Regions from separate parts of the Pseudoalteromonas sp. MMG005 genome, predicted to be linked through region 2. Evidence: predicted binding sites of a transcription regulator. Region 2 holds the regulator's gene; each other region holds the start of a gene.
What was found. Region 2 encodes sigma-54, which starts transcription at its own class of promoters, with help from an activator protein. Its sites were predicted from a motif close to GTTGGCACGNNNNTNGNNT; they were not measured.

Region 1: a site for sigma-54 is predicted at 3,144-3,162, ahead of flhA (flagellar biosynthesis protein FlhA). Genes of this name have one in related genera too.
Region 3: a site for sigma-54 is predicted at 3,363-3,381, ahead of J8M01_RS12420 (flagellar basal body rod protein FlgF). Genes of this name have one in related genera too.

What each region holds. Positions count from the first base shown of each region.
Region 1 covers NZ_JAGJEK010000014.1:133,985-139,360, reverse strand. The annotation lists gene flhF (flagellar biosynthesis protein FlhF) at 1-984, opposite strand, end outside; gene flhA (flagellar biosynthesis protein FlhA) at 1,006-3,105, opposite strand; gene flhB (flagellar biosynthesis protein FlhB) at 3,249-4,379, opposite strand; gene fliR (flagellar biosynthetic protein FliR) at 4,383-5,162, opposite strand; gene fliQ (flagellar biosynthesis protein FliQ) at 5,165-5,376, opposite strand, start outside.
Region 2 covers NZ_JAGJEK010000020.1:72,003-77,378, reverse strand. The annotation lists gene mgtE (magnesium transporter) at 1-285, opposite strand, end outside; gene J8M01_RS16410 (HPr family phosphocarrier protein) at 467-739, opposite strand; gene rapZ (RNase adapter RapZ) at 744-1,589, opposite strand; gene J8M01_RS16400 (PTS sugar transporter subunit IIA) at 1,606-2,058, opposite strand; gene hpf (ribosome hibernation promoting factor) at 2,061-2,348, opposite strand; gene J8M01_RS16390 (RNA polymerase factor sigma-54) at 2,377-3,879, opposite strand; gene lptB (LPS export ABC transporter ATP-binding protein) at 3,936-4,661, opposite strand; gene lptA (lipopolysaccharide transport periplasmic protein LptA) at 4,665-5,189, opposite strand; gene lptC (LPS export ABC transporter periplasmic protein LptC) at 5,179-5,376, opposite strand, start outside.
Region 3 covers NZ_JAGJEK010000014.1:70,897-76,272, reverse strand. The annotation lists gene J8M01_RS12435 (flagellar basal body P-ring protein FlgI) at 1-1,045, opposite strand, end outside; gene flgH (flagellar basal body L-ring protein FlgH) at 1,058-1,741, opposite strand; gene flgG (flagellar basal-body rod protein FlgG) at 1,757-2,545, opposite strand; gene J8M01_RS12420 (flagellar basal body rod protein FlgF) at 2,564-3,328, opposite strand; gene flgE (flagellar hook protein FlgE) at 3,487-4,860, opposite strand; gene J8M01_RS12410 (flagellar hook assembly protein FlgD) at 4,904-5,376, opposite strand, start outside.

The sequences.
Region 1 (5,376 bases), on a different contig from region 2:
CGTAATTAACGCTACTTTGTCAGCACCATATTTTTGTGCACCTAATGCAGCAAGTTTTGCCACAGTTGTTGTTTTACCCACACCAGTTGGGCCAACTAACGCATAAACACCACCTTGGCGTAAAATATCATTATTGGTTGTATGCATTTGGTTTACGACCATATTAAGTAATGCATTCCATGCTTCTTTGCGCGAAACATCATCTGGAATAAAACACGCCATTTGTTCAGCAACCTCTGAATCAATCCCCATGCCTTGCAGGCGATCAATTAAACAGGCTCTAGTAGGATCTCTGCGTGCCATATCTTGTTGCATCAACCCGGAAACTTGGTGCTCTAGCAACTGACGAATTGCATTCATTTCTTCGCGCATCGACGTCATTTCGTCTGGCTGGACTTCATCTGACTGTTTAGCTATATCATCACCAAACCCAGACTCTAATTCATCCTCAAACTGCCAATCAGCGTTGCTCCCTGTGTGACGAGCTGAAATATCTATAGGTTTTGATTTCGTTGGTCTAACATGACTTTGTTGAGTCGGTGTGCTTTGACGTTGTCTCGCTGAACCATATTGAGCTCCGGCTTCTGCATGCTTATTGAATACTTGGTCCGTATCTATACCAGATTGTGAAAACATCGATGCCAACTCAGGAGAACGGGGACGAGGTGCTTGACGCTCTAACAGAGCTTGTAAGCTATCTGCAACCTGGGCTTGTGGCTCAGGCCGTGCTCTTTGAGGCTCTGGACGTACAAATCTAGGCGGTTGTGATTGCGGCTGTGGTTTTGGTTGCGCAACCGTCTCTGTTATATTTTCTGAAACCTGAGGTTGTTTCACTAATTCTCGGTCATTATCTACCGCTGCAACGATCTCAACACCATCTGCCAACTTTTTATTTGACATGATTACAGCATCAACGCCAAGTTCTTCTTTGACTTCCTTTAATGCTGTTCGCATATCTTTAGCAAAAAAACGTTTAATTTTCATGTTACAACCCCTTGAGTCCTATTATTGTCCAACTGAGCTCACAATCTTGATTTGCCTTTCATCTGGTACTTCTTGGTATGACATCACCCGAAGTCCAGGTATTGTATATTTAACAAATCTTGAGAGCACACTTCTCAACATACCTGAGGTTAATAAAATAGACGGGTCACCTAACATTTCTTGCGTTTGATGCGCTTCTCGTAACGATTCTTGAAGCCGCTCCGCAAGACCTGGTTCGATACCTGCCCCTTCATCACCTGCGTTCTGAAGTGACTGATGCAACATCTGTTCCAACTCAGGCGCCAATGTTATGACAGGGATTTCTTCCGCAGCTCCTACTGCATCTTGGATAATCAATCGTCGTAACGAGATTCGCACAGCAGCGGTGAGTACATCTGGGTCTTGACTACGAGGACCATACTCTACAAGCGTTTGAATTATTGACCGCATATCTCTAATTGCGACTCCTTCATTGAGTAGGTTTTGCAATACTTTAACGATAGTAGTGAGAGGTAATACATCTGGCACCAAACCTTCAACAAGTCTCGGATGACTTTTCGCCAAAATATCTAGTAGGTTCTGAACTTCCTCATGACCTAATAGTAGTGATGCATTATTAGTCAACAGTTGGCTTATATGTGTTGCAACGACAGTCGCTGCATCAACGACTGTATAACCAAGGGAATGCGCTTCATCTTTTTGTTCAGGTTTAATCCATACAGCCTCTAATCCAAACGCTGGATCGGTTGTAGCAACACCATTTATTGGACCAAATACTTGGCCTGGGTTAATTGCAAGCTCATCACCATGCTTTAATTCTCCATCTCCGGACCCCACTCCCATTAAAGTAATATTGTATGCATTGGGGTCTAACTCTAAGTTATCTCTAATATGTACTGGTGGAACCAAAAACCCCAGTTCTTGGGAAAGCTTTTTACGAACACCTTTAATTCTACTTAATAATTCACCACCTTGTGCTTGATCTACCAACGGTATTAGTCGGTAACCAACTTCAAGCCCAATAACATCCACAGGCTGAACGTCGTCCCAACCAAGCTCTTTTTGATCTTGTTTTCGAGCTGCGATGTCACCACCTTTAGCTTCTTCCGCTTGCTTAACTTCCTCTGCTTTTGTTTTTTGGGACTGAGTGTAATACGCCAAATATCCGAGTAATGCACCTAAACTCAAAAATGCAACATGAGGCATCCCTGGTACAAGTCCCATAACAATCAAAATTGCGGCAGCTATTGATAATGACTTTTCATTACCAAGTTGGGCCTTAAATTGGTCTCCCATATTGTGAGATTCATTTTGTCTAGTAACAACAATTGCAGTGCCGATAGACAGAAGCAACGACGGTAATTGCGCCACAAGTCCGTCTCCAATGGTGAGTAGAGTATAAACTTCCATTGCTTTACCAAACCCGAGATTATGTTGGATCATACCAACAAATAAACCGCCAATAATATTAATAGCTAAAATAACAATACCCGCAATAGCGTCCCCTTTTACAAACTTACTGGCACCATCCATTGAGCCGTAAAAGTCAGCTTCACGGGTTACTTCTTCTCGCCTAGCCCGGGCATCGTCTGCACTAATAAACCCTGCATTTAAATCAGCATCTATCGCCATTTGTTTTCCTGGCATCGCATCTAATGTAAATCGTGCTGATACTTCGGAAATACGCCCTGCACCTTTCGTGATTACAACAAAGTTAATAATAATTAGAATTAAAAAGACCACTAAGCCAACTGCGTAATTTCCGCCGATTACCACCGAACCAAATGCTTCAATGACTTTACCAGCCGCATCACCACCATTGTGCCCTTCAAGCAAAACAACTCGTGTACTCGCAACATTTAATGCCAATCGCATAATTGTTGCAATAAGTAACACTGCTGGAAACATACCAAACTCTAACGGTTTCATGGTGTAAACTGTTACCAATAAAACGACTAGTGCTAGCGCGATATTAAAAGAAAATAAAATATCTAGTAAGAAAGGAGGTAGCGGTAAGATAACCATGCCTAGCGCAGCCAGAACCATTAGAGGGGTACCTACACCCTTTGCATATTCTTTCTTATCTCTATTGATTTGCTGTAAAACTGCTTTAAAATCCATAACTTACTAACTACAAAATATTGACACTGACTAGTACAAAGCAAGTTATGCGCCATAAAGTTACTAACCCTCAATTTATAAGGTCGCAATGAAAAATGCAGAACATATATAAATGTTACCCTTGTCTAAAAAAGCTGGGAAGTTTAGTGTTTCAACTCATTAGGAATAGGTAGATCCTCATTAAGCGCTGTCGGTCGCTTGCCTCTGCCCTTTTGAAAGCGCTTTAACTGAAATACAAAAGCGAGTACTTGTGCTACGGCTGTAAACAATTGATCTGGTATTTGATGACCAACTTCAGTGGTGTGGTATAAAGAACGTGTTAAAGCTGGTGATTCAACAATAGGCACTTCATTACCTATTGCCACCTTTCTTATTTGCATAGCTAATTCATCAACACCTTTCGCTAGTACAATGGGCGCACCAGCTTTTTCCGTATCGTATTTTAACGCAACTGAATAGTGCGTTGGGTTAGTAACAATCACATCTGCGTCAGGCACATCTTGTATCATGCGACGTTGGGACATCTCTCTTTGGGTGCGACGGATACGTGCCTTAATTTGCGGATCACCTTCCGAGTTTTTATATTCATCTTTGACTTCTTGCATCGTCATTTTAAGCTGTTTATGGTGATTATAGCTTTGATAAGGAGCATCAATGGCTGAAATAATAATTAAAGTACAACTTAACGCTAAAAACATCCATGCCAAAATTTCTAATGCGTGAATAATACTACTGGGAATTTGCTCGACACTTAAATGCAAAATTTCATAAAAAAAAGTGTTTATCAAGTAAATAGCAAAACCTGCTACCAATCCAAATTTAAGTACCGCTTTTACTAGTTCAACGCCTGCCTGTGGGCCTAGCATTCTTTTAATACCTTTTGCCGGAGACATTTTACTGGCTTTAGGTGCCGCAGCCTGCCAACTAAAGTTAAAACCTCCGAGTAAAGTATTACCAACAATAGCGGCTATAACAATGATAAAAACAAACATAGACATTGGGAAAATAAGCTCGGAAAACATCTCCCCCCATATAGAAAACATCTTGGTTGTATCGTATGTTTCATTACGGTTTAGGCTCAATGCTCGGCCCATTATATTATACAGCCCCTTTCCTATATCAGGTCCATATAATAGCAATGATATTGAGGAAAAAATGAGTACAAATGTGGTCCCTAACTCTTTCGAACGTGCAACTTGTCCTTTCTTACGAGACTCATCTATTTTTTTCCCCGTGGGTTCTTCCGTTTTTTCTTGACCCGAATCTTCTGCCATATGCTACACCGTACAACCAATTAAATTGCACATTAGTTCAATTGTCTTAAGCCATTGAAATTCATATTGCACTAAAAAATTTCCTAACGTAGCCCAAATAATAGTAAGACCTGCAACAAGGGTAAATGCAAAACCAACTGCAAATATATTCATTTGCGGCGCAGCACGGGTCATAATGCCAAATGAAATATTAATCACCAACATGGCTGTTAACGGTGCAAGGGATAACGCCATTGCCGTTGAAAACATCCACCCTCCCCAATTCACTATTTGCCAATAATTATCGACAATCCACCATTGCCCATTAATTGGAAAAGTTTGAAAACTAAACACTACCATTTGAATCATCATTAAATGACCATTCAAAACAAAAAACAATAATGTAGCTAAAATCAAGTAAAACTGACCAACCGCAGGGACACTCAAGCCATTAGCGGGGTCAACCACAGAAGCAAAACCAAGGCCCGTTTGCATAGCCAAAATCTGCCCTGCAATAATAAATGTATTAAGTAGCAATAAAGATGCAAATCCAATGGCTATGCCAATGATCATTTGTTGAATAACAACGAAAATCATAGAAAATGAGAAGAGGTCACTAAATTGCGAAGTAGGTAAAACAGGCATCACGGCAAAAGTAACCGTTACAGACAGTCCAAGTTTTATTCTCGTTGGTACACTCTGTGCCCCCAGCCCAGCCATCACCATAATCATCGAGCTAATACGTACTAAAGGAAGTAAAAAATCGCTTAACCACTGGACTATAATCGCAAAAGGAAACTCCACGACTAACCTGCAATTTCAGGAATTGATAAAACTAAACCAGTGAAAAAATCCATCAGCTCTTGTGTGAGCCAATGCCCCCCAGCAATCAATGCTAAAATTGTAACAATTAGGCGTGGTAAAAAACTCAACGTTTGTTCATTAATTGACGTAGCTGCCTGGAAAACAGCAACAACGAGTCCGATAGATAAGCCAGGAAGTACAATTGCTGCAACGA
Region 2 (5,376 bases):
ATCTTCCGTAGCGGCGGCAATAAGCTCAGGGTCCATTTTTGCGATAATGCCAAGACGCACATCTTCAGACAGTTCTTCCAGTACGTCACCTTGTATATCAGGGTCGACCAGCTTCCAAAGCTGGGTACGGACTTTGTGCGGTGAAGACTCAAGTAATAGGGCCGTATCACATGGAGCTGTTTCTGCTAAAATTCGCCTGACTTGAACAAATTGTCCACTATTAAGCGCAAGCGTGACTTGCTGGAGTTGTTGTAGCGTATAATCTTGTTCAAGCGCTTCAGGCATAGGCGTCCTAATTATGTTGTTTTGTTAGTATCTTTACGCGTACCCAGGTGATTTTATACTATATAATAAGAAATTGAGTGGTGCAGAGGTACGCAGCCTTTGGCTTGAGAGTTTAACGTACTTTAGAGTGTGTTGCCATGTGAGAGAGAGGTAATAATATTAACTTCTTGTGCTTGGAAAGTTATTCTTGCTCGTGAAATTTTTGTTCTATCAAGGTACCAATCGCGTTTAAGGCAGATTGAGCATCAGGCCCTTCGCACTTGATCCTTACGTATTTCCCTTGGCTACTTTCTAACAAAAGTAATGCCAAAACACTGTCGCCAGCAGCTTCTCTATCATCTTGGTATAAGGTAATTTTTGCGTCGAACTTGATGGCCAGTTGTGCCAGTACTGTTGCGGCTCTGGCATGCAGACCACACTTATTCTGAATTAAGAAAGTATCCTCATAACACATTGTATTAATTGTTTTGCTCACGATGACGGATCTGAACATTTGGATGAGATCGTTGAAAACTTTCTCCAATTGTTTGCGCTAAATACACAGAGCGATGTTGCCCGCCTGTACAGCCGATAGCGATGGTAAGATAACTGCGGTTATTACGTTCAAGATGAGGTAACCACGTTTGTACAAAAGTTTGAATTTGCCAAGTGAATTTTTGTACGATGCTATGCCCAGCTAAATACTCTTGAACGGGTTGATCTAAGCCCGTTAGTGGTTTTAGTTCTGGTTCCCAATGAGGGTTAGGCAGGAAGCGTGCATCAAACACATAATCAGCATCTTTTGGCATGCCGTGTTTAAAGCCAAAAGATAAAAAGGTAATAATTAGTTGTTTATCTTTTTTACCTAAAATCCGCTCACGGATAGATTCAGCTAACTGGTGGACACTGAGGTCGGTTGTATCAATAAATACATCGGCACTGGTGATCAGTACATCCAATAGCTGCTTTTCTTCTTTAATGGCTAGATCTAACGGTAAGTTATTTATAGAGAGTGGGTGTAGCCTGCGAGTTTCAGAAAAGCGTTTGATCAATGTTTGATCATCACTGTCCAAGTAAAATAATATCGGATTAGCAAACCCTGGTAAATACTCAAGAATATCGTTGAACTCTTGCTGTTGTTTTGGCAAGTTACGCACATCAATACTGACTGCAATTTTGTCATAGCTCTCAGACACGCTTCTAACCAAAGACGGAAGTAAATTGACCGGAATATTGTCAACACAATAGTAGCCTAAATCTTCTAACACTCTTAATGCAACGGACTTCCCAGAACCAGAGCGACCACTAATAATGATTAATTCCACAATTATCCCCTATTTACTAATCTTGAGCCTTAATAATACTATAGAGCTCGGTATCATTGCTGGCATGTCTCAATTGCTTACAGAACTCTTTATCTTTTAAGCTTTCAGCAATTGCAGCGAGTGTTTTCAGATGCTGTTGATTATCACCTTCAGGTACAATGAGTGCAACAAAAATATCGACTGGACGATTGTCTATGGCATCGAATGGAACCGATTTTTTACTAACTAATATCATCGCAAAAACTTGTTCGATACCTTGCATTCTGCCATGTGGAATAGCGATGCCTTTACCAATTCCAGTACTGCCTAGCTTCTCTCGTGACATGAGCGCAGATAAAACATCATGCTGTTCTAGGTGGGGTAACTGTTCATGTGTAAGTTCGCTAACGTATTCGAGAATACGTTTTTTGCTATTAAAAAGGACCGCAGCTTTACTGCAGTCCTTGTTGATTATTGAGCTAAGTTTCATGGTTAATGTCGAGTAAGCTTTTCTTTGTGTTTGATTACTTGTCTGTCTAGCTTGTCAACCAAACCATCAATAGCAGCATACATATCTTGATGCTCGGTAGAGGCAAATACTTCTGCTCCGCTTAAGTGTAAGGTCGCTTCGGCTTTTTGTACGAGTTTTTCAACATCTAAAATCACATGCACATTATTGATATGATCAAAGTGCCTTTCTAGCTTCGCAAACTTGGTGTTGACATAGTCTCTTAGTGATTCAGTTACTTCTACGTGACGACCAGTTAAATTTAGTTGCATAAGCATTTTCCTTCTTTGGTATTACGTCTTATATCAAGCTTTTACGCTGATTCGACGGTGGAATGGCTAACGACTCCCGATATTTTGCTATCGTACGTCGGGCCACTTTGATTCCTTGCTCTGCCAATATATCCGCAATTTTGCTATCACTTAATGGCTTAGCAGTATTTTCGGCGGCAATGAGCTTTTTGATCAATGCTCTAATCGCTGTGGAAGAGCATTCACCTCCGTTTTCGGTACTCACATGGCTCGAGAAGAAATATTTCAACTCAAAAATGCCCCTAGGTGTGTGCATATATTTTTGTGTTGTGACACGTGAAATAGTGGATTCATGCATCTCTACCATTTCAGCCACATCATTTAGCACCATAGGTTTCATTGCTTCAGGGCCATGTTCAAAGAATGCCTGTTGTTGCTGCACAATGCAATTAGTTACTTTCATTAACGTATCATTGCGGCTTTCTAAGCTTTTAATAAACCATTTAGCTTCTTGTAAATGCGAGCGAATAAATTGACTATCAGTGCTTGATTTCATTGAACGAGACATCGCCGCATAGTGATCATTGACTCTAATTTTCGGCATTGAATCAGGGTTTAATTCAACTAACCATCGGCCTTTCACTTTTTTCACAGAGACATCAGGTATGACATATTCAGACTCTTCGCGGATGATACTGGCCGCAGGTTTTGGATTTAAGCTGTGTATTAGAGTCATAACTTCTTTTAAATCGGACTCTTTCAGCTTAGTCTTTTTCATGAGCGTTCGATAGTCTCGACTTGCAAGTAAGTCAATGTGTTCGGTGAGCACGTGTTTAGTATGCTCCAGCCAAGGTGTACTTTTATCAAACTGATTAAGCTGGATACATAAACATTCTTGCAAGCTACGAGCAGCAATGCCGACGGGGTCAAATAATTGAATGCGTTTCAGGACAGCCTCAATTTCATCAAGTTCAATGGCATCTTCTGAACTCTCGTCATTAAGGCTTTCTAAGATTTCATCGGTCGATAAGGTTAATAAACCACCATCATCCACGGCTTCCACAATGGCGACAGCGATCCCTCTATCAGTATCACTAAACGGGGTCAGTTCTAGTTGCCACATTAAGTATTCATGGAGCGATTCGGTGGTTGCGCCTTGGTACATGTTTTCGTCTTCAGGCATAGGGCCGCTGCTTGTTGCTGGTGCAGCACTCATGTATTCATCCCATGTGACATCCATCGCAAGTTCTTCGCTAACAGTGTCTTTACTCATAGCCGCGTCTGCATCAAGCTCATAGTCACTGACTGGAGCTTCTTCAATACTGTCTGAATTAGATTCTTCTTTCGAGAGCTCTTTATGTTCTTTTTCTATATTTTCGTTGTCGTTTTCATGCTCTGATTCTTCAACTTCCAGTAATGGGTTGCTGTCCAAGGCTTCTTGGATTTCTTGTTGGAGATCTAGCGTGCTCAATTGCAACAAGCGGATAGCCTGTTGTAATTGGGGTGTCATGGTTAATTGCTGACCCATGCGCAGCTGTAACGATTGCCTCATGTATCTCTAACAATCCTTTCTATTAATCAATTATTAAAATTACCTAGATACTATAACTATAGCCTGAATTGTTCACCTAGGTAGACATCTCGAACAGTTTGATCGGCTAGCACGTGTTCTGGAGTACCTGATGCAATTAATTCACCATGTGAAACTATGTATGCTTTTTCGCACACATCAAGTGTTTCTCGTACATTATGATCTGTGATCAGAACACCTATACCGCGTTTTTTTAAATGTTCGATAATTTTCTTTATATCTAACACCGAAATTGGGTCAACACCAGCAAAAGGCTCATCTAACAGGATAAATTTTGGGTTTGCGGCTAAAGCGCGAGCAATTTCGACTCTTCGACGTTCACCTCCTGACAATGCCATACCTTGACTTGTACGTATATGTTGGATGTTGAATTCATCTAATAATTCATTAAGAATTTGCTCTCGATCAGGTTTACTCAGTTCATTACGAGTTTCTAAAATAGCCATTAAGTTCTGGTAAACGGTTAACTTTCGAAAGATGGAAGATTCTTGCGGTAAATAACCTATGCCTAGCCTTGCTCGACTGTGCATCGGTAACAGGGTGATATCGTGGTCATCAATGGTTACGGTACCGTTATCGCTTGGCACTAATCCAACAATCATATAAAAACTGGTCGTTTTACCTGCCCCGTTGGGGCCTAGCAAGCCAACAATACTGCCTGCCTCGACGGCAAGGCTGACATTTTTTACGACTTGTCGTCCTTTGTAGCTTTTAGCCAAAGCGGTTGCAGTCAAAGTACTCATTTATTATTTGCCTTGTTCTTTATTCGATTTTTTTTCTGGGACTAGAATTGTGTGCACTCGGCCAGTATTTTCATTACCTTTTTCAGCATTTATTAATTGTTTATCCATATCGTAAATTATGGATTGTGCTTTTATGATTTGGCCTGCTTGGTTAATTTCTGCATCACCTTTGATTGTCAGCTTTTTATTCGCTACATCATATCGAACCTCACTCGCCGTGGCACTTAATACGGTGCCATCAGCTTGTGTCTCGGTAAAACGCGCTGGATTACCTGTAGCGACAAGCAGTTGTTTATTTTCTCCTAATTCAGCCCGTCTATGCACTTCTAGGCGATCAGCGTTAATTTGTCTATTACCATGTATAATTTCAACATTTTGTTCAAAAATACCAATGTTGGTTTTTAATTGTGCGGTTTGCTTGCCTGCTTTAATTGATACTTGTGATGCAAAGTCATTATTGTTGGCCGCAAGCGCGCTGCTGAATGTAAGCCCAATAAAGGCTACGGTGACTATTAATCTATTGGTCATAATAAATGGTTCTAGTATGGTTAATTAGCTCTATAACATCGGTATTTAAATCGGCGTGCAGACCTTTACCTGTGATGAGTAAGTCTGGACCTGTGATTTCTACCGGTTGCTCCGATTGCATTAGTTTATTGATAATTTCAACTCGAATATGGTCCGCGTTGATATGTGTAATCATGGCTTTATCTGT
Region 3 (5,376 bases), on a different contig from region 2:
CTAGAATAGCCATTAAATCGCCAGGAGCTGCGCCTACTTCATTAATAGCTCGCACTAAATCATCTAGACTAATGCCTGGGTCAAACACAAAAGCACGAGAATCGTCCGTATCTACGTCAATAATACTTTGCCTAGTGACAACGGTTTCCCCTTCCGCCAAAGGCTGAGGCTGATTGACATTTTGTTGTTCAGCAATTGTCACTGTCAAACCACCATGTGTAATTGCTGCTGGCTGTAATTTGACATTTTTACCTATCACTATGGTACCTGTGCGAGAATTTACGATAATTTTTGCACTTGTATCTGCTGGTTTAAACTCCAGATTTTCTAGAGTCGATAAATAAGAAACTCGCTGTGACGGGTCTCTTGGTGCGATTACACGTACAGATGCCGCATCCATCGGTTTAGCACTATTAGGACCCACCAAATTATTGATTGTATCAGCCAGACGCTTAGCAGTTGTAAAATCAGGGCTATTCAAATTAAAAGTGATAAAATCACCTTGTGTAAATGGGCTTTTAACTTCACGTTCAACAGTTCCTCCATTTGGCACTCGACCAACGGTGGGCGTATTAATGACCACCCTGCTGCCATCTAAGCCTTCGGCACCAAGACCACCAACAATCATACTTCCCTGAGCAATAGCATATACATTGCCATCCACCCCTTTTAAAAAGGTTTGTAATAGCGTACCTCCCCGTAAACTGCCCGCACTGCCAATTGAAGACACCGTTACATCAATCGTTTGACCCGGCTTAGTAAAAGGGGGCAAATCAGCATGAACCGCAACAGCCGCTACGTTCTTTATTTTTGGTTTCAAAGAAGACGGCAAAGTAATGCCGAAACCACTTAACATTGCTTTAAAGCTTTGTTCTGTAAAACGACTTGATTCACCCGTACCAGGCAAACCCACAACCAAGCCATAGCCGACTAATTGGTTAGAGCGAACGCCTTGCACCATACTTATATCCTTGACCCGTTCAGCCTTCGCTATTGGTACTAGCGTTATCAGTAATACAGATAAGAATAGATGACATAGTTTCATAATATTTGTGCCCTAAAATGGTAGCAACGTACTCATAAAGAATTGAGTTAACCAGCCTGAACTTTGTGCTTCTTGGCCTTGCCCCTTCCCTGAATACTGAATACGGGCATTCGCAATGCGATTTGACTCAACCGTATTGTCCGCAGCAACATCTGCTGCTCGAACGAGACCTTCGAGGCGGATAAACTCCTCCCCTGTATTTAAAGTCAGCCACTTTTCTCCTCGAATCACCAAATTACCATTGGGTAACACCCGCGTCACATTGACAGAAATGTTACCAAACAAACTGTTTGATTGATTTGCTTTACTGTCACCTTTAAAGGATGACTCGGACCCTAAACCAAATTGAATATTATCTCCGCCAATATTTACCGGCGTACCATTAAAGCCTAATACCGGATCTAGTTTTAAATCCGTTTCTTTATCGGTTTCACTGTTCGCTGCTTTAGATGCTTGTGTTGACTCTCTTAGTACAACAGTAATGATATCGCCTGTGCGTAGCGCTTTCTTATCTGCATATAAATCATTCGAACGATTTGGATTAAATAATGACCCAGTCGCAACGACTTGCTCTAAATCTTGTTCTGGATACATAGGTGCATAATAAGGGTCATCACGCACAACCTCACTATTTTGTGTCGACACGCAACCAGAAAGCAAAATCAATGCCGCCACAATCATACATAAAGCACGCATACAACCTCCTAAAATTTATAACTGTTGATTGATATAACTCAGCATCTCATCCACTGAAGAAATCACTTTTGAGTTCATTTCATAGACTCGCTGGGTTTCAATTAAGTTGACCAACTCTTCAGTCACATTGACATTAGATGTCTCCAGTGCTCCTTGCACTATAGAACCTAACCCATCCGCACCTGGATTCCCTTGCACTGGTGCTCCACTCACCGCTGTTTCCGTATATAAATTCTGACCCATTGGCTCTAAACCAGATGGGTTAATAAAGTCACTTATAACTAATTGCCCAATAACCGTATTTTGTGCTTGCCCTGCGACTCTCACTGATACTTCGCCGTCTTGTGAGATTGTGATCGACTTAGCATCATCTGGCACATTCATTTCTGGTTGCACAGGGAAACCTGCACCTGAAGTAACCACTCTACCATTCTCATCGGTCGTAAATTGGCCATTACGGCTATACCCAATGGTGCCATCTGGCATTTGAATTTCAAAAAAACCAGGACCTTGGATCATCCAATCTAAGGAGTTTTCAGTACTAAGCATATTACCTTGGGAGAAATTCTTTTGGTTTGCAACAACCTTAGCCCCCGCACCGAGCATTAGTCCTGAGGGTAACTCTGTATCTTGTGACGAACGACCACCCGGCTGATTAATATTTTGATAAAGTAAATCTTCAAAAATTGCTCTGCTCTTCTTGTAACCTACAGTACTAGCATTCGCGAGGTTATTCGAAATTACCGATATATCAGTTTGCTGGGCATCTAGGCCGGTTTTACTGATCCATAACGCTGGATTCATAACATATACCTCACTTCGTTAGACTATACGCAGCAGTGATACATGACGTTCGTCAATTTCTTCTGCTGTTTTCATTAGTTTCATTTGCATTTCAAACTGCCGCTGATGATTAATCATATCGACCATCTCATGCACAGGATTTACATTAGACATTTCTAAGGCACCGCTCATTACTTTTGCTGTGGGTGATACATCACAAAAACCACATAAACCATCATCTAGCGAGCCTTCTTTTGGCCTGAATAAACCATCATTTCCTTTTTCTAATTTGGTATTATCTGCTTCAATGATCTTTAAACGATCTACCACTTCCAAAAAGTTTGCAGGTGCCCCCTGAGGGCGCACTTGAATCGACCCGTCATCGCTGAATGTCACCTTCTCTACCGGAATAGGTAAAATAATAGGACCACTTTCACCAACAACTTGACGCCCATGACTAGTTACCAGCGCTCCATCAGCAGTAATATTCAGCGTCCCAACTTTGGTATAAGCTTCTTTGCCACTTTTATCCATGACACTTATCCAAGACTTATCAGACACCGCGATATCTAGATCTCGCCCGGTTTCAACAATCGCGCCGCTGGTCATATTCGTACCAGGCCGCTCTTGCATAGCAAACACCCGAGTCGGTAACCCTTCACCAAATGCCTGCATGGAACGTGCTTGAGCAAAATCTGACTTAAACCCGGTCGTATTTGCATTGGCTAAATTATTTGCTTTAATAGCCACACCACGCAGGTTTTGTTTCGCACCAGACATAGCGATATAGAGCATTTTATCCATTGCATTGACCTAAAAATTCATCATATAAAGAACACTGCAATTATAATGCCAATTAAATTTTGACGGTAGAGTGTAGATAAGTAAGGTAAATAGAGTTAATGGCGGACCAAGGAGGGAAACATAAAAAGGCCGCATATGCGGCCTTTAGAATTAGTTCGTTATCGAATCTGTAATATTGCTTGTTGTAATGTTGAATTCACTTCTAACGCTCGGGAGTTCGCCTGAAAGTTTCTCTGTGCACTTATCAAATCAACAAGCTCATTCGTCAAGTTTACATTTGATTGTTCCAACGCCGAAGAATTGATTGACCCGAGCGTTCCGGAGTTTGGCTCTCCCGCAATTGGCTCTCCTGAGGTTAAGCTCTTTTTCCAGGAAGTGCCTCCCACTTGTTGAAGTCCTTGGGAGTTAGAAAAGCGGACCATAGCCACTTGCCCTAAAAATGTTGAATCACCGTTACTATATGAGGCTACAATTTTACCATCTGCACCAATATCTACTCCAGCTAAACGCCCTACTGTTGCACCATCTTGCTCTAGTGCTTTCACTTCAAAGCGGCTCGCATATTGAGTTGGTAATTTATTAGTGGTATTCGCTTCATCACGCCAATTCATGCTCAGTGGAGCTGGAAACGTAGCACCATTAGTTAACAACGTTGAAAGGCCTGTACCTGCACCACTTGGTAAAGGCAGTGCACCAAAGGTCCCACCAGCAACTACCGGTACGGCTGCACCAGCAACCCCTGCCGCAGAGTATGGGATCGTCGAGCTCGGTAAACCTGTTGCATCAAATGTAAACCCAGCAATAGGGTGTGGACCACCCGCCCCTGCTGTACCATCAGACGTGAAAGGCTTATTATCTATGGTACCAAATACCTCCCAATTATTGGCTGTGGCTGTTTTTCTGAAATAAAGTTGTACCGTGTGAGGTTCGCCTAACGAGTCATACACCGTGGTAGACGTTGAACTATTGAACGATGCACCAACTGCTGGATCAAAAGCAATTGTCGGTTGCGACGCTCTTGAATCAAGGTTAAACGAAGAATATACATTAGTTGTCGCTCTCGGAGCTCCTGATGCATCTGGGATTTGCATTGCCGATGCAGTACTTAAACTCACTGACGTAGTTGCACCTGTACTTGGGTCTACAGGAAACCCTTGTAAGAAATTACCTTGCGCATCTGAGATAAAATTATCCTTATTTAACTTAAATGCACCAGCTCGCGTATAACTATAATCCTGCGAGCCTAATTCAGAGCTCGTAGCAAAATAACCTTCACCTGTGATTGCCAAATCTAACGAATTGGCTGTAAATTGCAATGAACCTTGGTGAAATTGCTGAGCAACCATAGTCGTTTGTGCACCATCACCATTTTTAGTTTTTCCTGAACTAAATACTGATGATGCATAAACATCAGCAAATTCAGCCCGAGATTCTTTAAAACCCGTGGTATTTACGTTTGCAATGTTATTTGCGGTGGTGTCCAGATCTTTTTGAGCAGCCGCTAAACCTGTTAATGCAATATTAAAACTCATACTCTTACCTCTTGTACGTAAGGCCTATTCTATAAACTTTGAATTAAGCGATTTCAGCGACGTCAGTAAGTCTTACCGCGCCCGCTTTTGTGTTGATGATTATTCCGTTAGCGCCATTAACATTGACACTATCGATATTTTTAAAGGTTGCTGTCGGCAGGCTAGTAAATTCGCCGTTAATATTTGCTTCTGCCTTTATCTCATAATCCCCTTCGGGCATAGGTTCACCATCCCCATTCTTGCCATCCCACTCGAACCGAATTGCACCTGCTTTTTGTTCCCCCATATCAATTGAGCGAACTAATTGGTTTGACTCATCATAGATATTTACGACCAATTTCTCTGTCGGCTTAGCAGAAATAATAGAGCCTCGCGCTGAACCGCTAGCACTTAACTCCAAAGTATCCGATTCAAGTAACGCTTTCTTACCAACTAGGGTTGATGCTTGTAACGCAGAATTGGATGTCATTGATGCAGACAAAGACTCAAATTTTGTATTCAAATTTGAAATACCTT